Regions from separate parts of the Paraburkholderia sp. BCC1876 genome, predicted to be linked through region 2. Evidence: riboswitches for the same ligand, from Rfam matches in the RefSeq annotation. Region 2 holds a riboswitch; the other holds the start of a gene.
What was found. Region 2 has a riboswitch for glycine ahead of gcvT (glycine cleavage system aminomethyltransferase GcvT). Riboswitches for the same ligand answer to the same signal wherever they lie in the genome.

Region 1: it holds a riboswitch for glycine, as region 2 does, so the genes downstream of both, HWY05_RS01010 (D-amino acid dehydrogenase) here and gcvT (glycine cleavage system aminomethyltransferase GcvT) in region 2, are expected to answer to the same signal.

What each region holds. Positions count from the first base shown of each region.
Region 1 covers NZ_CADFGI010000001.1:251,975-262,420, forward strand. Annotated here, with positions in the region: gene HWY05_RS00995 (GNAT family N-acetyltransferase) at 1-338, shown strand, start outside; gene HWY05_RS01000 (hypothetical protein) at 422-1,411, opposite strand; gene HWY05_RS01005 (LysE family translocator) at 1,769-2,401, opposite strand; glycine riboswitch at 2,600-2,694, shown strand; gene HWY05_RS01010 (D-amino acid dehydrogenase) at 2,877-4,088, shown strand; gene HWY05_RS01015 (BON domain-containing protein) at 4,239-4,499, shown strand; gene HWY05_RS01020 (acetate/propionate family kinase) at 4,538-5,695, opposite strand; gene HWY05_RS01025 (phosphoketolase family protein) at 5,708-8,101, opposite strand; gene HWY05_RS01030 (hypothetical protein) at 8,408-8,653, opposite strand; gene HWY05_RS38585 (hypothetical protein) at 8,708-8,830, opposite strand; gene HWY05_RS38590 (hypothetical protein) at 9,159-9,284, shown strand; gene HWY05_RS01035 (ankyrin repeat domain-containing protein) at 9,402-9,941, shown strand; gene HWY05_RS01040 (HAD family hydrolase) at 10,066-10,446, opposite strand, start outside.
Region 2 covers NZ_CADFGI010000004.1:176,532-186,977, forward strand. Annotated here, with positions in the region: gene HWY05_RS16230 (oxidoreductase) at 53-1,102, shown strand; gene HWY05_RS16235 (hypothetical protein) at 1,297-1,647, shown strand; glycine riboswitch at 1,793-1,894, shown strand; glycine riboswitch at 1,928-2,072, shown strand; gene gcvT (glycine cleavage system aminomethyltransferase GcvT) at 2,153-3,271, shown strand; gene gcvH (glycine cleavage system protein GcvH) at 3,336-3,716, shown strand; gene gcvP (aminomethyl-transferring glycine dehydrogenase) at 3,798-6,734, shown strand; gene HWY05_RS16255 (alginate lyase family protein) at 6,862-7,995, shown strand; gene HWY05_RS16260 (L-serine ammonia-lyase) at 8,025-9,413, shown strand; gene HWY05_RS16265 (thiamine pyrophosphate-binding protein) at 9,646-10,446, shown strand, end outside.

The DNA of each region.
Region 1 (10,446 bases), on a different contig from region 2:
TGGATTACGACACGATGCCGAACCAGCGACATCGCGCCGAAGTGCGCAAGTTGCTGATTCATCCGGCGTGGCGTCGTCGGGGGATCGCCCGTGCGTTGATGATGGAGTTGGAGCGGCACGCGCTGCGTTTGCAGCGCAGCCTGCTCACGCTCGACACGCGTACCGGCGATCACGCCGAGCCGCTGTACATCGCACTCGGCTATCAGGCGGTCGGCATGATCCCGGGCTACGCGCGCGGACCGGACGAGGAACGCTTCGACGCCACGACGATCATGTATAAGTCACTGCGCCCGCGACACCTTGAAGATGAATCGCGAATGGACGGATCGGCGCGATGAATAACCCATGCCGCGTGCTCCCCGAGCAGGTCGGCAGTCATACTGCCGACCGTTACATGCGGCCATCGCCAGGCGCCGCACGCTCATTCGGAATCGCTGGATTTTCTGTCGCGCGGCACGCCTCGTTCGAGAAGGTGAATCTTGCTGGCCTGACCCGCTGCCGCGTCGATATGCGCCTCGAGGAACTCCAGCGCACCTTCCGCGACTTCGCGTGGCGGCAACTTCTTCAAGGCCTCCGCTGTGCGGCCCGTTGCATGCGCGACAAACTCGGTGTTGTAGTCCACGTTGTCTTTCAGTGACGCGCCCTTGTACCCTTTCGCATCGATTGCGTATAAGTCGTAGTGACCCTCCCCGTATTCACCGTTGCCGAAGATGCGGGCACCTTCCGGCGTTTCAGAAACGATAATCGCGTCGCCCTGGATCATCTTCTGAATTCCGCCGAAGTGATTGGACGGACTAAAGCCATGCGCGGCGATCTCTTCTCGAAGACCGGGACGCTCAACCCGATACACGGTTGAAAACGACGACTTCTCCAGCATGCCGACTTCATTGATATGCATGCCGCGCGGCACGGCGTTCGGGCTGAGATAGGGATCGGGACCGCGTATTCCGGCATGACTGGCGGACGGCGCGCTGCCTTGCGCCGAATCGGCCGGCCGGTCTGCCGTGGTCCCATCCGGGCGACCCGCTGCGGGCGTGGGTGATGTGTCCTTCGGCGATGCTGGACGGGATGGCGCGGGCGACACGTCCATCGGCGATGAAGGACGCGACGGTGCGGGCGACACGTCCATTGGCGATGAAGGACGCGACGGTGCAGGCGACACGTCCATCGGAGAGGGAGGACGGACTGGAACCCCGGATGGCTTCTGGAGCATCTCGGTCGGGCCGCCGGCTAACACCGCGAAAGATATCGCCAATAAAATATCGAGGGTCGATTGCTTCGGCTGCTTGCCTTCGTTCGCTGGTACCGAGCCCGCCTCGCACGTGCCGCTCTGGCGGTTATTCCAGTTGAAATGTCTACACTGGAATTCGCTCCAGGTCTCCTTGGTGGACTGCCATCGCGGTTCAGTCAACGCCCGTTGCGTACGAACGTGCGCTGCGCCCGCGTGACCGTCTCCCGGCAAGAGACTCGGCCCCTGTCCCGTCGGCGCGTTCGTCTTCGTAAGATCGGGGCGAGAGGCCGGGGCCATGGACTGCTGCCCGCCGGCGCTAGCACCGGTGCCGACAGACTTCCTTTGAAATGCAGATTGAAGGGGGGAATCGCTCCGAATGGGCATGCTCATGTCGTTCATCCGCCTTTTCCAGTGTCGTCCGCCGGGGTAGCAGACTAAGGAGTCAGCATAGACATGACGACAGTCAGGCGGTCATAGCGGAGTAACGCAACGACACGCCGCACGCAGAGCGTTTGCCCGGGAATGCTATCGAACCGCTTACCGACGCGAATCGAGCGCGATTCGCACCGCGAGTCCGGCGAGCACCGTGCCCATCAGCCAGCGCTGCACCCTCAGCCACACGGGACGACCCGCGAGGAACCCGGCGATCGACCCCGCCATGCTCGCGATAATCGCATTCACCGTCACGCTGACCACGATCTGCACGCAGCCGAGAGCCAGCGACTGCAACAGCACACTGCCATGTCCCGGCGAAATGAATTGCGGCAGCAGCGACAGATACATCACCGCAATCTTCGGATTCGCGAGGTTGGTGACGAAGCCCATGGTGAACAGCTTACGGGGGCTATCGTGCGGCAGATCGCGCACCTGGAACGGCGAACGGCCGCCGGGTTTGACTGCCTGCCACGCGAGATACAACAGATACAGTGCGCCGCCGAAGCGCAATGCGTCGTACGCAAACGGCACCGTGAGCAATAACGCGGTAATGCCGAACGCCGCGCAGAACATATAGAACACGAAACCGAGCGCCACGCCGCCGAGCGACACGAGACCGGCGCGCTTGCCCTGACAGAGCGATCGCGAGATCAGATAGATCATGTTCGGTCCCGGCGTGAGCACCATGCCGAGTGAAACCAGACCGAAAGCGAGCAGCGTTGTGAAAGCGGGCACGGCGTTCTCCTCGTTGATGAATGGGGATTGTGCCGCTGACTATAGCCGATCGCCGCCACGCCGACCCGGTACACAATCGCAGCACACGCACAGGACAGCGCGCACGCATACCCACGCTCGGACAGCACACACGCGCTGCAACGCAGCGCACGAAACACTTGCGGCAATAATTTTTGCCCGGTATCGTCGTGCCGTTCTGCATGCAGCGCGGGAGAGATCGTCATGCGGTTAGTGACGACGCCGACGGAGCAACCGCCCCGGAAACTCTCAGGCAAAAGGACCGCGCAGCGGGAACATCTGGAGAGCGACGCCGCCGACACTTGCGCGCGTCCACCGAAGGGGATTCCCCACTCCGGCTCGCATTGAGCCGGCATGGCGCGGGAAGAAACTCTCAGGTACAGGGACAGATGGGGCATCGACGCCGGTTTCGACACGAAATCGACACCGGTGATGCTCAACTCATCTGGACTATGTCATGTCACGAATCGCCATTATCGGCGCCGGCATTACCGGCGTCACGACCGCTTACGCCCTCGCTCAACGCGGCCACCACGTCACGGTTTTCGAACGCCATCGCTATGCGGCAATGGAGACGTCGTTCGCCAACGGCGGCCAGCTATCGGCCAGCAACGCCGAAGTCTGGAACAGCACCGCCACCGTGCTGAAGGGTCTGCGCTGGATGCTCACGCGCGACGCCCCGCTACTGCTCAATCCACTGCCCACGTGGCACAAATACTCGTGGATGGGCGAATTCCTGCGGCAGATTCCGCACTACCGGAGCAACACCGTCGAGACCGTGCGGCTCGCGATTGCCGCGCGCGAACATCTGTTCTCGACGGCGCGTAGCGAGGGCATCGAGTTCGATCTCGAACGGCGCGGCATTCTGCATATCTACAAAACGCAGAAGGAATTCGCTGCGGCGAATAAGGTGAATGCGTTGCTGCGCGAAGGCGGCCTCGACCGCAATCCGGTGTCGGCGACCGAGTTGCAGCGGATCGAGCCCACGCTGCAAGGCGATTTCTTCGGCGGTTTTTTCACGCCGTCCGATTCGACCGGCGACATCCACAAGTTCACGCGCGGTCTCGCGGATGCCTGCGTGCGGCACGGCGTCGAGTTTCACTACGACGCCGAGATCACGGCGATCGAGCAGCCCGTGGAGGGCAAGTTTTCGCTGACGGTCAATCTGGAAGGCGAGTCGCAGCGCATTGCGTTCGAGCGGATCGTCGTCTGCGCCGGGGTGAAGAGTCGCGATTTTGCGGCGATGCTCGGCGATCACGTGAACATCTATCCGGTGAAAGGCTATTCGATCACGGTCTGTCTCGACGACGAAACCAGTCAGCGGCGCGCGCCGTGGGTGAGCCTGCTCGACGACAGCGCGAAGATCGTCACCAGCCGGCTCGGTGTGGATCGATTCCGCGTGGCGGGCACGGCGGAGATCAACGGCTTCAACCGCGATATCCGCTCGGACCGGATTGCGCCGCTGGTGGACTGGACACGGCGCTACTTCCCCGAAGTGTCGACGTCGCGTGTGATTCCGTGGGCGGGTTTGCGGCCGATGCTGCCGAGCATGCTGCCCAAGGTGGGACGGGGCAAACGGCAAGGCGTGTTCTACAACACCGGGCACGGGCACCTCGGGTGGACGTTGTCGGCGGCAACGGCACAGGCGGTGGCTGCGGCGATTGTGTAGCCTCCGTTTGCAACGCGCCCCTGCTGTGGGACGTCCCCCACAGCAGGGGCGAACGCTTTTGTGGATGGCGATCACGGCGGCAAAGGCCGAATGCAAAATCCGTCACATCTGCTAGTGTTCTCCCATCCCCGCAATCTCCGTGGAGAACCCATGCCACACCACCGTTCCACGAAACACAGCACGACCAGCCCGCGCCTGACCGACGCTCAGATCGCCGCCGAAGCGACCCGTCGCCTCGCGTGGGATACCGCGGTTCCCGAGCACGCCGTCAAGGTGAAAGTCGCCGCCGGTCGCATCACGCTGCGCGGCGAACTGCAACGCGATCAGCAACGAATCGCCGCCCTCGAAGACGTCACGCGTCTGTTCGGCGTCACCGGCGTATTGGATCGCACGACCATCAAGCCGAAATAAGAGGCTAGGTCAGCGGCAAAGAAAGCGGCCAGATCAGTTCAATGCGCCTCAGCGCGCAACAGCGTCCGGCAATGCCGCGCGATCTGCTTCTCTTCCTCGGTATGAATCGCCCTCACCTTGCCCGCCGGATCGCCCTCCACGAGTCCCATGAAAGCAAGCCCGTCGCACACGCGCTTGCGAATCCCCGCGCTGTGTTCACCGATCCCACCCGTGAACACCAGCAGATCGATCCCGCCCAGCAACGCCGCATACGCGCCAATGGTTTTGCGCACCGCCGTAGCGAACGCATCGAGCGCCAGCGCCGCATTGGCATCGCCCGACGCGGCCAGTTTTTCCAGCGCCTGCATATCGCTTTCGCCGTCCGTATAACCGGCGAGGCCGCTGTGCCGATTCAATAGCGTCTCCAACGCGGCGGCGTCCAGCTTCTCGACCCGCATCAGATACAACAACACGCCGGGATCGAGATCGCCGCTGCGCGTGCCCATCGGCACACCGCCGGTCGGCGTCAACCCCATCGACGTATCGACCGACTTACCGTCGCGCAGCGCGCACAGGCTCGACCCATTGCCAAGATGCGCGAACACCGCGTGCGACGGCAGCGCGTTGCCGAGCTGCGTGACCAGCGACTCATACGACAGCCCGTGAAAACCGTAGCGGATCACCCCCGCCTTTACATACCGCCGTGGCAACGCGAGTTGCGCCGCGCGCGGCGGCAGCGTTGCATGAAACGCGGTATCGAAGCAGGCGAAATGCGGCGCGTCGCCGAAAATCCGCGCGGCCTCGTCGATCAGTGCGAGCGCCGGCGGAATATGCAGCGGCGCGAAATGCACGGCGTCCTGCAGACGCTGACGCACCTCGGGCGTGAGCCGCTGATGCTTGCGCAAATGCGGCCCGCCATGCACCACCCGATGCCCGACCGCCGCGGGCCGCCCATGACCCTGCTGCGCGAGCACCTCGGCAAGCTTGCGCAACGCGTCGGTCTGCGACTCCAGCACCCGCTCCTGCTGCACCAGCACGCGGCCGTCCGGCGCCTTGATCAGCAGGCTGCCGTCGCCGCGCCCGATGCCTTCCGCACTGCCGGCGAGCAGCAACGCTTCGTCGCCGCTCGCGTAGGTGAACAGCCCGAATTTCAGCGACGACGAACCGCTGTTCAGCACCAGAATCGTCGGCGCCGGGGCGCGCTCTTGAGGTTCCATCGCCTGCCTCGCTCAGCCTTTCCAGGTCCAGTTGCGGATCTCTTCCTTGTCGATGCCTTCGGCATGCGCATAAGCAAGATGCTCGATGATCTGGCCGCGCAGCCATTCCTTCGCATGGTCGCCGACGCCGCGCAACGCCGGCACGCGATCGATCACGTCGATGGCAAGCGAGAAACGGTCCACCTGGTTGATGATCGCCAGTTCGAGCGGCGTATTGATGTTGCCCTTCTCGTGATAGCCGTGCACGTGCAGATTGTCGTGATTGGTGCGGTTATAGGTCAGCTTGTGCACCAGCGAAGCATACGAATGGAAGTTGAAAATCACCGGCTTGCTGGTAGTGAACAGCGAATCGAAATCGCGGCTCGACAGCCCATGCGGATGCGCGTGCTCGGGCATCAGACGGAACAGATCGACCACGTTGACGAAGCGGATCTTCAGATCGGCGAAACGCGCCTTCAGGATCTCTACCGCGGCGAGCGCCTCCATGGTCGCGATGTCGCCCGCGCAGGCGATCACCACGTCCGGCTCGACGCCCTGATCGGTCGACGCCCAGTCCCAGATGCCGATGCCTTTGGTGCAATGCGTGACGGCCGCGTCCATGTCGAGATACTGCAGATGCGGCTGCTTGTCGGCGACGATCACGTTGACGTAATCGCGCGAACGCAGGCAATGATCGGCCACGCTCAGCAGGCAGTTCGCGTCGGGCGGCAGATAAATACGCACTACGTCCGGGCTTTTATTCGTGACCACGTCGAGAAAGCCGGGGTCCTGATGCGTGAAGCCGTTGTGATCCTGACGCCAGACCAGCGACGTGATCAGCAGGTTGATCGACGGCACCGGCTGCCGCCAGCCGAGGTCGCGCTTGGCTTTTTCCAGCCACTTGGCGTGCTGGTTGAACATCGAATCGATCACGTGGACGAACGCTTCGTAGGTCGCGAACAGGCCGTGACGGCCGGTCAGCACGTAACCTTCGAACCAGCCTTCGAGCGTATGTTCGCTCAGCATTTCCATCACGCGGCCATCGGTGGAAAGTTCGCCGCCGTCGGCGTCGCTCGCTTCGGTTTGCGCGAGCCAGGTCTTTTCGGACGCCTCGTAGATCGCCGTCAGCTTGTTGCTGGCGGTTTCGTCGGGGCCGAATACGCGGAAGTTCGTCATGTTATTGCGCATCACGTCGCGCAGGAACGTGCCGAGCACTTCGGTGGGCGACGTGTACGAGGCCGCCGGTTTTTTCACCGCGACCGCGTAGTCGCGGAACGGCGGCAGGTCGAGCGTCTTGCACAGCAAACCGCCGTTCGCATGCGGATTGGCGCTGATACGGCGCGCGCCTTCGGGCGCGAGCTCGCGCAGTTCTTCGACGAGACGCCCCGCTTCGTCGAATAGCGATTCGGGTTCGTAGCTGCGCAGCCAGTGTTCGACCAGCTTCAGGCTTTTGCTATTCGTGACCGGATCGAGCACCGGCACCTGGTGCGCGCGCCACGAGCCTTCCACTTTATGGCCGTCCACTTCCTTCGGGCCGGTCCAGCCCTTCGGTGAACGCAGCACGATCATCGGCCAGCGCGGTCGCGTGGCGTCGTTGCGTTCGCGCGCATGCTGCTGGATCGCGCGGATTTCGCCGATGCATTGTTCGAGCGTCGCGGCCATCTGCTGATGCATCGTGTCGGGGTCGTCGCCTTCGACGAAATACGGCTTGTGGCCGTAGCCGGTCAGCAGTGCTTCGAGCTCTTCACGCGGAATCCGCGCGAGGATGGTCGGATTGGCGATCTTGTAGCCATTCAGATGCAGCACCGGCAGCACCGCGCCGTCGCGGATCGGGTTGAGGAATTTGTTCGAGTGCCACGAGGTGGCGAGCGGGCCGGTCTCGGCTTCGCCGTCGCCGATCATCACGGTGACGATCAGGTCGGGGTTGTCGAACGCCGCGCCATAGCCATGCGACAGGCTGTAGCCAAGCTCGCCGCCTTCATGAATCGAGCCAGGCGTTTCGGGCGTGCAGTGCGAACCGATGCCGCCGGGAAACGAGAACTGCCGGAAGAAGCGGCGCATGCCGGCTTCGTCCTCGCTGCGGTCCGGATAGATCTCCGAGTAGTGTCCTTCGAGGTAGCAATTGGCGAGCGTGGCGGGCGCGCCGTGACCGGGGCCGGCAATGTAGATCAGATTCAGATCGAGCTTGCGGATCATCCGGTTCAGATGCACCAGCAGGAAGCTTTGTCCCGGATCGGAGCCCCAATGGCCTAGCAAGCGGTTCTTGATGTGTTCGGGTTTGAGCGGCTCGCGCAACAGCGGGTTGTCGCGCAGGTAGATCATGCCGGCCGACAGGTAATTGCAGGCTCGCCAGTAACGGTCCATCTTGCGCAGTGTGTCGGGATCCAGAATCGTCGGCGGGGTCGCACGTGAGGTTGCTTCGGCCATGGCGTCACTCCTCGAAAAGGACTGTCAGGCAGGTTAGCGGGTGCTGCGGCGATGATGCGTGACATGCGCGGGCTTTTAAAAAAAGCGATGAAACGGCCGGCTTGTCATGCGCATGACATAACGGAAGCGTCAAAGCAAAGACTCGACGCGCATCGCGTGGCGGGACTTCGTCGACGATTGTCAGGGGTTGTGACCCACAGTGCGCGTCATGGTTCGACGCAATTCGCTCATGCTTTGATATAGATCGCGTTTGCCGCGTTCAAGCGACGGCCGACACGAGTATCGGCCGCGATTGTGAGGTAAAAACTAGTCGGCCGTGCGCGCCTTTTTGGTCGGCGAACGACCGGCCTCCAGCGCGATCTCCTCCCGTCCCGGCGGACGGTAACGCCATTTACCGGCGCTCGGATCGTTACGGGCGTCGTCGTGACGTCGTTGCTCGGCACGCGCTTCGTCGGCACGGCTGAGTTCCGCGCGCCGGTCACGCGTGGCGGCAGGCGTATCGGACTGACGCAGCGTTGACGGCGGCGGTCGTTGCGTGGGTAGTGACGACATGATGACTCCCTGATCGAGGATAGGCGTGAGACTGCTTGGGAACGGATTTGCCGGTCAGCGCTTCTTGCCTGTCCAGCGGCGGTCCGGGCGATGCAGAAGATGGATTTGACGCAGGTAGATCGAAGCGCCGAACATCAGCGCCGTGCCGGCCACGATGCCCCAGATTGCGGATGTCATGATTTTCCTTTTGGCCCGCCTGTCACGCGGCGCCTGAGCGCCGGCAACGAAACCGCGGGCAACCGACGGCGCATGTGGCTGACTTTGAACAAACCCGCATCACTCGTGCCGCGATGCACGGAGTATGCGCCCTAATGAACCACACGTCTGGTCGCCGTTCGATCGCGCGGTGCAGCGGCCGGCCGGTGCTCATGCGTTAGACTTTAAGCACGGATTAAGCGAACCGGTTTATGCTCGCCGCGCGGTGCGCATCGGCGGTGCGCATCGGCGGAGCGCATCGGACGCGTGTAGCACGCCTTCCTCTCATCCCTCATTCTCAACGGCCATCATGTCGACACCCAGCCGCTTCAAGGCGCCTCTGATTCTCGTTCTTTCGATCGTGCTGCTGTTCGCGGGCGTCTCTGTGCTGATCGGTGTGTTCGGGTTGCTGGTCAAGCTGTTCGGGGTGACCTGACGCGAGGCCGGACATGCGAGGTGGGCACGGGATCTGCGCGGACTGTACGCGGACTGTGTATTCTGAGCGTTCGCGCGGCGCCAGCATGGCGCCCAGGCTCATTGCAAGGAGATTCCATTGACCCACCATCCTGAACCCTCCCCGGCCGACCCGTCGAAGATCGATCCTGAACTGATCGAACTCGCGCAGCAGGTATTCGATCTCGCACGACGCGGCGACGCCACGATGCTGGCCGCGGTAATCGAAAAAGGCGCACCGCCGAATCTGCGCAACGACAAGGGCGACAGCCTCGTGATGCTGGCGAGCTACCACGGTCACGCGGATGCGGTGCGCGTGCTGCTCGAACGCGGCGCCGATCCGAACCTGCGCAACGACAACGGCCAGACGCCGATCGCGGGCGCGGCGTTCAAGGGCTTCGACGCGGTGATCGAGACGTTGCTCGCGCATGGCGCGGATGTGGAAGGCGCGTCACCCGACGGCCGCACCGCGCTGATGGTTGCCGCAATGTTCAACCGCACGGCGATCATGGAGTTGCTGATTGCGCATGGTGCCAACCCCAACGCGCGCGACGCGAACGGCGTGAGCGCGCTGGATGCCGCCGGCCGCATGGGCGCGGGAGACACGCAGGCGCGGTTGAAAGAACTCGGCGGCGCCTGAGTTCCGGTTTTCTGTTGAAGCGCTGGAGTGGCGTTGGTCCAAGCGTCATGCCATGCCTTAGTACGGCACGGCATGAAGCGTGGCAGCCAACCCAACTCGCAACCGGGAAGGGCTACCGCCCGTATCAGCCCTTCCCGCCCAGCAGCGCATCCAGATCGATCTCCGCCAACTCGCCGATCCGTTCGACGCTTACATCCGCCGGCGGATTGCTGGAGATTTCCTTCGGATCGAAAGCGTAGTGCCCCTGGCGCGGAAACACCGTGGTCAGCTTCTCGCCCCACGCCTTCTTCATCGCGGTCAGAATGCGCAGCTTGTCGTCGACCATCACATAGTGGCGCGCCGGGTAGCACTCCATCACCTGATCGAGCATCTGCTCCTTGTGGATGTAGATCAGCACGCGCCCTTCGACCTCGTCCCATAGACCCGAACGGGCAATCTTGCGCGGCTGGAACACCACGTCGCCATCGGACAGAATCACCGTAGGCCCGCGTTGCGCGACGTGCCG
Region 2 (10,446 bases):
CGCGCCGACGCCACGGTGGCCAGGCGGCGCGCCGTTTTGCAGGAAGACACGCATGTCCGCATCGCTGAAGATTGGATTGATGGGTTACGGTTTTGCTGGCGCCACCTTTCATGCGCCGGTGATCGACCACTGCGGGCGCGCGAGCGTCGCGGCAATCGCGACGGGCCGGCCCGAGCAGGCGCTCGCCGACTATCCGCACGCGAAAGTGGTGGCCGATCTCGACGCGCTGCTCGCGCTCGAGGAAATCGACTGCGTTGTGATCGCGACGCCCAACGACACGCACTTCGACCTCGCGCGCCGCACGCTGGAAGCCGGCAAACACGTGGTGGTCGACAAGCCGGTCACGCTCACCGCCGCCGACGCGCATACGCTCGCCAACATCGCGCTGGCCCGCGGCAAGCGCTTCGTGCCGTTCCATAACCGCCGCTGGGACGGCGATTTCATGACCGTGCGCGACCTGCTCGCCGCCGGCACCTTGGGGCGCGTCACGCAATTCGAATCGCATTTCGACCGCTTCCGGCCGGAAGTGCGGCAGCGCTGGCGCGAAGAGGCGTCGCGCGGTGGCGGCCTGCTGTTCGACCTGGGACCGCATCTGATCGACCAGGCGCTCGCGTTGTTCGGCGCGCCGCAGACCGTGTCGGCAACCGTGCGCACGCATCGCGACGAAGCCAGTGCGCCGGACTACGTGCACATTCAACTCGGCTATGGCGAATTCGAGGTCGTGCTGCACGCCAGCGCGCTAACCATGCTGCTCGCGCCGCGGTTCGCGATCCACGGCACGCGCGGGAGCTATGTGAAATACGGACTCGACACCCAGGAAGATCAGTTGAAGGCCGGTCTGCGCCCCGGTGACGAGGGCTTCGCCGCCGGCAATACAGCGGGCGTGCTGCGCGTGCTGGAAGGCGATCAGGAAGTCGAACGCGAACTGCCGACGCGTAACGGCGACTACGCCGGCTTCTACATTGCTCTCGCCGATGCGATCCAGAACGGCGTGAAATTCCCGGTCAGCGCGCAGGAAGCCGTCGACGTCATGACGATTATCGAACTGGCCACGCGCAGTTCGGAGGAAGGCGTCCGCTTGCCGTTCGAGCGGATTCGCTAAGGGGCTTGCCGGCGTCCGGCGACGGTTTGTGTACCCAAAACTGGCTCACAAACCGTCGCCGCGCCGCCTAAACTAACAAGCCCGAAAGGAACATAACGTTACAAATAAGCGCCCCGCTCCGGTCAGCGCGAACCCCGTCTTATCCGTTGCTACCCGGGTAGCACCAGAAAACGACAACGACTTCCGGAGAGTCCATGCCCCGTATCATTCGCGCAGTAGCAGCATGCGCTTTGCTCAGTTCGCTCGCCGCTTGCGTGGTGGCGCCCCAACCGGCGCCGGCCCCGCGCCCCAACCCGCAGCAGATCGCGTATGAGCGCCTGCATCAGGTCGACGGCCGTCTCGACAACCTGAGCCGCCGCATCGACGCTCACGTCAACCAAGGCTATTACCCGCCCCCGCAAGGCGGCGCGCTGCATCATCGCCTCGACGTGATCCGTCAGGAAGCGCACGACATGGCCGCGCAACACGGCGGCGGGCTGTCCGGCGACGAACAGCGCGTGCTGAACCAGGAACTGGACAACGCGGCACACGCCATCGGCGAATAATCGCGCCAGTTCAGGTCATGCGGTACAAAAGAAGCGCGGGCATCACGTCCCGCGCTTTTTTTTGACAGGCGCAATCGCGCTGCGCCAACCCCCGCGCCGCTCGCGCGCCTTTATTTGACAAGCTCGGGGGCGTCGCGTACATTCGCCGCACGCGTCGGGAGAGCGTGCTGGCCGCTGAAAATCGCAGGCCGCGCCGCCGAAGGGGCACACCCGCAAACTCTCAGGCAAAAGGACCGACCGCGTCGAAAAACCCGCCTCACTGCAGCATCGAGGCGCCGGTTTTTCGCACTCTGGAGAGCGGCAGTAGCCATCTGCAAACGCAGATTCCGGCAGGCTGCCCACCGAAGGGGCGCGCGTTTCACCGTGGCACGTCAACGTGTTCACGGCAACGCAATCTCTCAGGTATCGAGGACAGAGGGGCCATGCAGCGCATCGCTCGCAGCCATCAGGCCGTGAGGCGTAGCGCCGCATGGCCTTTTTTGTTTCGCGAGACGCCTGAGGCCCCATGACCGAACTCAAACACACCCCGCTCCACGCCACCCATTGCGCGCTCAAGGCCCGCATGGTCGACTTCGGCGGCTGGGACATGCCCGTCAACTACGGCTCGCAGATCGACGAACACCGCGCCGTGCGCACCGACGCCGGCATGTTCGACGTCTCGCACATGTGCGTCGTCGATTTCACTGGCGAGCGCGTGCGCGCCTTCTTCGACTACGCGCTGGCCAATAACGTCGGCAAGCTGCAAACCCCGGGCCGTGCGCTCTACTCCTGTCTGCTGAACCCGAACGGCGGCGTGATCGACGATCTGATCGTCTATTACTTCGGCGAAGATCACTTCCGCGTGGTCGTGAACGCCGGCACCGCCGACAAAGACATCGCCTGGTTCGGCCAGCTCAACGCCGAAGGCAGCTTTGGCCTGACCATCACGCCGCGTCGCGATTACGCGATCGTCGCCGTGCAAGGCCCGAACGCACGCGACAAGGTCTGGCAAACCGTGCCGGCTGCGCGCGCCGCGACTGAAGCCTTGAAGCCGTTCAACGCCGCCCGTATCGACGGTACGCCGTTCGGCGAACTCACCGTGGCCCGCACCGGCTACACCGGCGAAGACGGCTTCGAAATCATCGTGCCGGCGGAACACGTCGCCGCCCTGTGGGACGCGCTGCAAGCGCAAGGCGTCCGCCCGGCCGGCCTCGGCGCGCGCGACACGCTGCGCCTCGAAGCCGGCATGAACCTGTACGGCCAGGATATGGACGACAACGTCTCGCCGCTCGACGCCGGTCTCGCGTGGACCGTCGACCTCACGTCGCCGCGCGCCTTCGTCGGCAAGGACAAGCTGGAAGCGAACGGTTCGCAGGCCGCGTTCGTCGGCCTGATCCTGCTGAAAGACAACGGCAAGGCTGCAGGCGTGCTGCGTGCTCATCAGAAAGTCGTCACGTCGCACGGCGAAGGCGAAATTACCAGCGGCACGTTTTCCCCGACCATGCAGGAATCGATCGCCTTTGCGCGCGTGCCGAAAGGCGTGCAGCCGGGCGACACCGTTCACGTTCAGATTCGTGACAAAAACGTTCCCGCAAGCGTGGTAAAACTGCCGTTCGTGCGCAACGGCAAAGTGCTCGCGGTTTAAGCAGGCCGGCGCGTACGCCTCCCCCTTTATTGAACACCATCCGAACACCGCATAGGAGCATCCGATGAGCATCCCGGCCGATCTGAAATATACCGAATCGCACGAATGGGTCCGCACTGAAGCGGACGGCACGCTGACGGTCGGCATTACCGACCACGCGCAGGAAGCGCTCGGCGATATCGTCTTCTTCGAAGTCCAGGAACTCGGCAAGAACGTCGAAGCCGGCGACACCGTCGCCGTGATCGAATCGGTGAAAGCCGCTTCCGACATCTACGCGCCGGTCTCGGGCGAAATCATCGAAGCGAACACCGCCGTCGCCGACACGCCCGATTCGGTGAACACCACGCCGTACGACAGCTGGCTCTTCAAGATCAAGCCGTCCGACGACGCCACGCACGATCGTCTGATCGATGCCGACGCGTACGCCAAGGCCATCGGCGCCTGATTCACCTTTACGTTTAACCCGTCAGGTGCGGCCCGTCACTTTCGAGACTTCGAAAAGACAGCCGCACCGCCAGGAACACCCATGAAGCTCGAACACCCGGATCGTCTGATGAACCGCACTCCTCTCTCGCTCGCCGCGCTCGAAGTGCATGACGCCTTCGCCGAACGGCACATCGGCCCGGATACGGCCGACCAGCACGCCATGCTCGAAGCCCTCGGCTTCGCGTCGCGCGCCGCGCTGATCGACGCCGTCATTCCGAAGACGATCCGCCGCACCGAACCGCTGCCGCTCGGCCCCTTCGCGCAACCGAAGAGCGAAGCCGAAGCACTCGCCGCGCTGCGTGAACTCGCGGACAAGAACCAGGTGTTCCGCTCGTATATCGGGCAGGGCTATTACAACGCGCACACCCCGACGGTGATCCTGCGCAACGTGCTGGAAAATCCGGCGTGGTACACCGCGTACACGCCGTATCAGCCGGAAATCTCGCAAGGCCGTCTCGAAGCGCTGCTGAACTTCCAGCAGATGATCGTCGACCTGACCGGTCTGGCAATCTCGAACGCGTCGCTGCTCGACGAAGCCACCGCCGCCGCTGAAGCAATGACGCTTTTGCAACGCGTGGGCAAGTCGAAGTCGACTGTGTTCTTCGTCGCCGACGACGTGCTGCCGCAAACCATCGAAGTGGTGAAGACGCGCGCCACGCCAGTTGGCATTGAAGTGAAAGTGGGCCCGGCTGCTGAAGCCGCCAGCGCGAATGCGTTCGGCGTGCTGCTGCAATACCCCGGTGTGAACGGCGACGTGCGCGACTACCGCGCGCTCACCGAAGCGATCCACGCCGCGGGCGGTCATGTGGTGGTCGCCGCCGACCTGCTCGCGCTGACCGTGCTCACGCCGCCGGGCGAATGGGGCGCGGACGTGGCCGTCGGCAACACGCAGCGTTTCGGCGTGCCGGTCGGTTTCGGCGGTCCGCATGCGGCTTACCTCGCGGTGCGTGACGAATTCAAGCGTCAGATGCCGGGCCGTCTCGTCGGCGTGACCGTCGACGCGCAAGGCAATCCCGCGCTGCGCCTCGCGCTGCAAACGCGCGAACAACATATTCGCCGCGAGAAGGCGACCTCGAACGTGTGTACCGCGCAAGCGCTGCTCGCGATCATGGCCAGCATGTACGCGGTGTATCACGGCCCGCACGGTCTGAAGACCATCGCGCTGCGCGTGAACCGTATCGCCGCGCTGCTCGCCGAAGGCGCGCAGCAACTCGGCTACACGCTCGCCAACGAAAACTTCTTCGACACGCTCACGTTCAACAGCGGCGCGCGCACGCAAGCGCTGCACGACGCGGCGAACGCGAAGCGCATTAACCTGCGCCGCGTGAGCGCCACGCAAGTGGGCCTGTCGATCGACGAAACCACGTCGCGTCGCGATCTCGCCGATCTGCTCGCCGTGTTCGCTGAAGCCGCGGGTTCGAAAGATGTACCGCAAATCGACGCGCTCGACGAAAAACTCGCGGCCTCGAACACCGCATCGGTGCCGGCCGCGCTCGAACGCACCAGCGCGTACCTCACGCACCACGTGTTCAACCGTCATCACTCTGAAACGGAAATGCTGCGCTATCTGCGTAGCCTGTCCGACAAGGACCTCGCGCTCGACCGCTCGATGATCCCGCTCGGCTCGTGCACGATGAAGCTGAACGCGACCTCGGAAATGCTGCCGGTCACGTGGCCTGAATTCGGCCAGATCCATCCGTTCGCACCGGCTGAGCAAACCGTCGGCTACCGCGAAATGATCGATCAGCTCGAAGCAATGCTGGTCGCGGCAACGGGTTATGCGGCAATCTCGCTGCAACCGAACGCCGGCTCGCAAGGCGAGTACGCGGGTCTGCTGATCATCCACGCGTATCACGCGTCGCGCGGCGAAGCGCATCGCAACGTCTGCCTGATTCCCGCTTCGGCGCACGGCACGAACCCGGCATCGGCGCAAATGGCCGGCATGCAGGTGGTCGTGGTGGCGTGCGACGCGCAAGGCAACGTCGATATCGACGACCTGAAGAAGAAGGCCGATCAACACGCCGACAAACTCGCGGCGATCATGATCACGTATCCGTCCACGCACGGCGTGTTCGAGCAGAATGTTCGCGAAATCTGCGAGATCGTGCATGCGCACGGCGGCCAGGTGTACGTGGACGGCGCGAACATGAACGCTATGGTCGGTTTGACCGCGCCGGGCCAGTTCGGCGGCGACGTCTCGCACCTGAACCTGCACAAGACCTTCTGCATTCCGCACGGCGGCGGCGGACCGGGCGTCGGTCCGGTCGCGGTCGGCGCGCATCTCGCGCAGTTCCTGCCGAACCAGATCTCGTCGGGCTATGAGCGCGCGCCGAACGGTATCGGCGCGGTGTCGGGCGCACCGTTCGGTTCCGCCTCGATTCTGCCGATCTCGTGGATGTACATCGCGATGATGGGCGCGAAGAACCTCACCGCCGCGACTGAAACCGCCATCCTCAACGCGAACTACGTCGCGAACAAACTGGCGCCGCATTATCCGGTGCTGTATTCGGGCCCGGGCGGACTGGTCGCGCACGAATGCATTCTCGATCTGCGTCCGTTGAAGGAAACCAGCGGCATCAGCGTCGACGACGTCGCCAAGCGTCTCGCCGACTACGGTTTCCACGCACCGACCATGAGCTTCCCGGTGCCGGGCACGCTGATGGTCGAGCCGACCGAATCGGAATCGAAGGAAGAACTCGACCGTTTCATCGAAGCGATGATTGCGATCCGCGACGAAATCCGCGCCGTCGAAGAAGGCCGCTCGGACCGCGAGGACAATCCGCTGAAGCACGCGCCGCACACTGCTGCGGTCGTGATTGCCGACGACTGGAAGCACGCGTATGCGCGCGAAACCGCCGCGTATCCGCTGCCCACGTTGATCACGAAGAAGTACTGGCCGCCGGTTGGCCGTGCGGACAACGTGTACGGCGACCGCAATCTGTTCTGCTCCTGCGTGCCGATCGCCGACTACGAGTAAGCGTGGCCGCTGCCGCGCACCGCCTGCGGTTATCAGCAGGCGGTGCGTGGTTCGATCCGCATTTCTGTCGCGAGTGGCCGCAAACGGCTAACATCACACACCGAATCAGCCTAACGAGGAGTTTCGCATGGCGCGAAAGGTGCGATCGATGCATAGCCGGACCGGTATCAGGCAAGCCCAGAAGACGTGGCAACAGGCTTGCGCGTTCACGCTGGCGAGCGCGGCGTTGCTGCTGCCGTTGCGGCAAGCGCAGGCAGCGATGAATTTTTGCGCGGCGCCCGCGCTGCAAACCAGCGAACGCACGAACGCCGATCCCGGTGTGAAAGCACTCGTCAGCAACGTGCAGGCGCATCTGAACGATGCGCCGCACGCGCTCGAGAAACTGCACACCGAGGGCACGCTGCCGCACGAGGGCATCCACGATCAGAGCGTCGAAGCGGAGAAAGATCTCGATCTGCTGCGCGACGCCGCGCTCGCCTGGCGCGCAACTAGCGACGACCGTTATCTGAAGCTCGTCGACCGTTTGCTGTTCGCGTGGGTGACCACGTATCAGCCGAGTTTCAATCCGATCGACGAAACGCATTTCGAAGGCCTGATCCTCGCGTACGACATGACCGCCAGTGCGTTGCCCGTGAAAACGCGCAATGCGTCGATGGCGTTCCTGACGAAACTCGCGAACGGTTACATCGGTCAGATCGACGCGCAGCCGCGGCCGCTCAAAGGCACCTTCCGCAACAATTGGCAGAGCCACCGCATCAAGCTGATCGCGATGGCCGCGTTCACGCTCGACAACCGCAGGATGATCAACGCGGCGCAACGGTTGTTCGACGAGCATATCGGCGACAACATCGCGCCGGACGGCTCGACGATCGACTTCAGCGAACGTGACGCGCTGCATTACGTGACCTATGACTTGCAGCCGCTCGTCACGGCCGCGCTGTCGGCGCGCCGCCACAACCGCAACTGGTTGCCGGAGAAGGGCTCGAACGGCGCGTCGCTGCAGGCCGCGCTCAACTGGCTCACGCCGTACGCGACCGGCAGCAAGACGCATGAAGAATTCGTGCATTCGAGCGTTCCGTTCGATGCCAAACGTCGCGAGGCCGGTTTGCCCGGCTATTCGGGTCAATGGGACCCGAAGAACGCGACGGAACTGTTTCACCTGGCGGCGCGTCTCGACGGACGCTATACGCCGATCGCGCTACAGCTCGCACCGACGCCGCCCGCGTGGCTCGCCGTGTGTTTGCCGCTGCCGGCGCGATAAACCCACACTCATTAAGCATGGAGCAGTAAATGGCAGTCAGCGTGTTCGATCTCTTCAAAATCGGCATTGGTCCGTCCAGTTCGCATACGGTCGGGCCGATGCGCGCGGCGCTGATGTTCGCTCAAGGGCTTGAACGCGACGGGCTGCTCGACAACACCGCGTCGGTGAAGGTGGATCTGTACGGTTCGCTCGGCGCCACCGGCAAGGGCCACGGCACGGACCGCGGCGTCATGCTCGGCCTGATGGGCGACGCGCCCGACACCGTCGACCCGGACACGATCGCGCAACGGCTCGAAGCTGTGCGGGTCACGCGCAAGCTCGCGCTGCTCGGCACGCACGAGGTGCCGTTCGTGCTGAAAGAGCAGATTTCGTTTTATCGCCAGGCGCTACCCGAGCATCCGAACGGCCTGAAGCTGCGCGCGCTCGACGCGCAAGGCGAGACGCTGCGCGAGTCGACTTATCTGTCGGTGGGCGGCGGTTTCGTGGTGACGGCCGGCGCACCGAACACGAAGGTGCTGAGCGCCGTCGATCAACTGCCGCACTCGTTTCGCAGCGGCAATGAACTGCTCGCGCTGTGCGAATCGACCGGCAAAAGCATTGCTCAGTTGATGTGGGAAAACGAGCGTGTCTGGCATACGGAAGAAGAAACGCGCACGGGCCTGATGAAGATCTGGGACGTGATGCAGTCGTGCGTGTCGCGTGGTTGCGGCATCAACAATCCAGATGCCGAAGGCAACCTGCCGGGACCGTTCCAGGTGAAGCGCCGTGCGCCGCAGTTGTATCGCGCGTTGTCGGGCAATCCGGAACTCGCGCTGCGCGATCCGTTGTCGATGGTCGACTGGATCAATCTCTACGCGATCGCCGTCAACGAAGAAAACGCCGCGGGCGGCCGGGTGGTCACCGCGCCGACCAACGGCGCGGCCGGCATCATCCCGGCGGTGCTGCATTACTACGTGCGTTTCATGCCGGGTTCGAACCAGCAAGGCGTGATCGATTTCCTGCTGACGGCCGCGGCGATCGGCATTCTGTACAAGCTGAATGCGTCGATTTCGGGTGCGGAAGTGGGTTGTCAGGGCGAAGTAGGCGTCGCGTGTTCGATGGCGGCGGGTGCGCTCGCCGCGGTCATGGGCGGCACGCCGAGGCAAGTCGAGAACGCTGCTGAAATCGGCATGGAGCACAACCTCGGGCTCACCTGCGATCCGGTCGGCGGCATGGTGCAGATTCCGTGTATCGAGCGCAACGCGATGGGTTCGGTCAAGGCGGTCAATGCCGCGCGCATGGCGCTGCGCGGAGACGGCACGCATTACGTGTCGCTGGACTCCGTCATCAAGACGATGATGCAGACCGGCGCGGATATGAAGACCAAGTACAAGGAAACCTCGCGCGGCGGCTTGGCGGTGAATATCGTCGAATGTTGAGCGCTGTGTTGTACGGTGAATGACGATGAACGCGGGCTACGGTCCGCGTTTTTTTATGGGCGCGCGGTTGCATGGCTCGGCGATGACGCTTCGCCGTATGTGCGCCCATTGCGCCGCGCCATGACAGTGCATGCGCTGTCGGCGTAAGCTGTCGAAGCGCCGATCGGCCCCCCTCTTCGCCGATGCGGCAATCTCAGATCGCACTCATGTACTGCCTGGAGGCTTCATCGCAATGTCGCTGCCGAATGCTCCCGTTTCAGGTTCCGTCGCCGCTCAAACCACTGGCGCGCGTCTCGTTGTCGATGCCTTGCTCACGCACGGTGTCGAACGTGTTTTCTGTGTACCCGGCGAGAGTTTTCTCGCTGTGCTGGATTCGCTGCACGATGAGACGGAACGCATCCAGACCGTCGTTTGCCGTCACGAAGCCGCCGCCGCGAATATGGCCGAAGCCGTCGGCAAATTGACCGGCCGCCCGGGCGTCGCGATCGTCACACGCGGGCCGGGCGCCACGCATGCATCGATCGGTGTGCACACCGCGTTTCAGGACTCCACGCCGATGATTTTGCTGATCGGCCAATGCGCGCGCGAGCATCTGGATCGCGAGGCGTTCCAGGAGATCGACTATCGGCGCATGTTCGGTCAGATGGCGAAGTGGGTCGCGCAGATCGACGATCCGAAGCGCATTCCCGAATATCTGAGTCATGCGTTTCACACCGCGACGTCGGGACGGCCTGGGCCGGTGGTGTTGTCCTTGCCGGAAGATGTGCTGAGCGAGGCGTGCGATGTCGTGGCCGGCGCGCCGGCTTATCGGCGCGTGGCGGCGTCGCCGTCGGTCGCGCAGATCGACACATTGCGGCAACTGCTGGAAGGCGCGCAACGGCCCATGGTGATCGCGGGCGGCAGCGGCTGGACGCCGGAGGCCTGCGCGGATTTCCGGCGCTTCGTCGAGAACTGGCAGTTGCCGGTCGGGCTCGCGTTCCGCTTTCAGGACACGCTCGACAACGAGCATCCGAACTATGCGGGCGATGTCGGC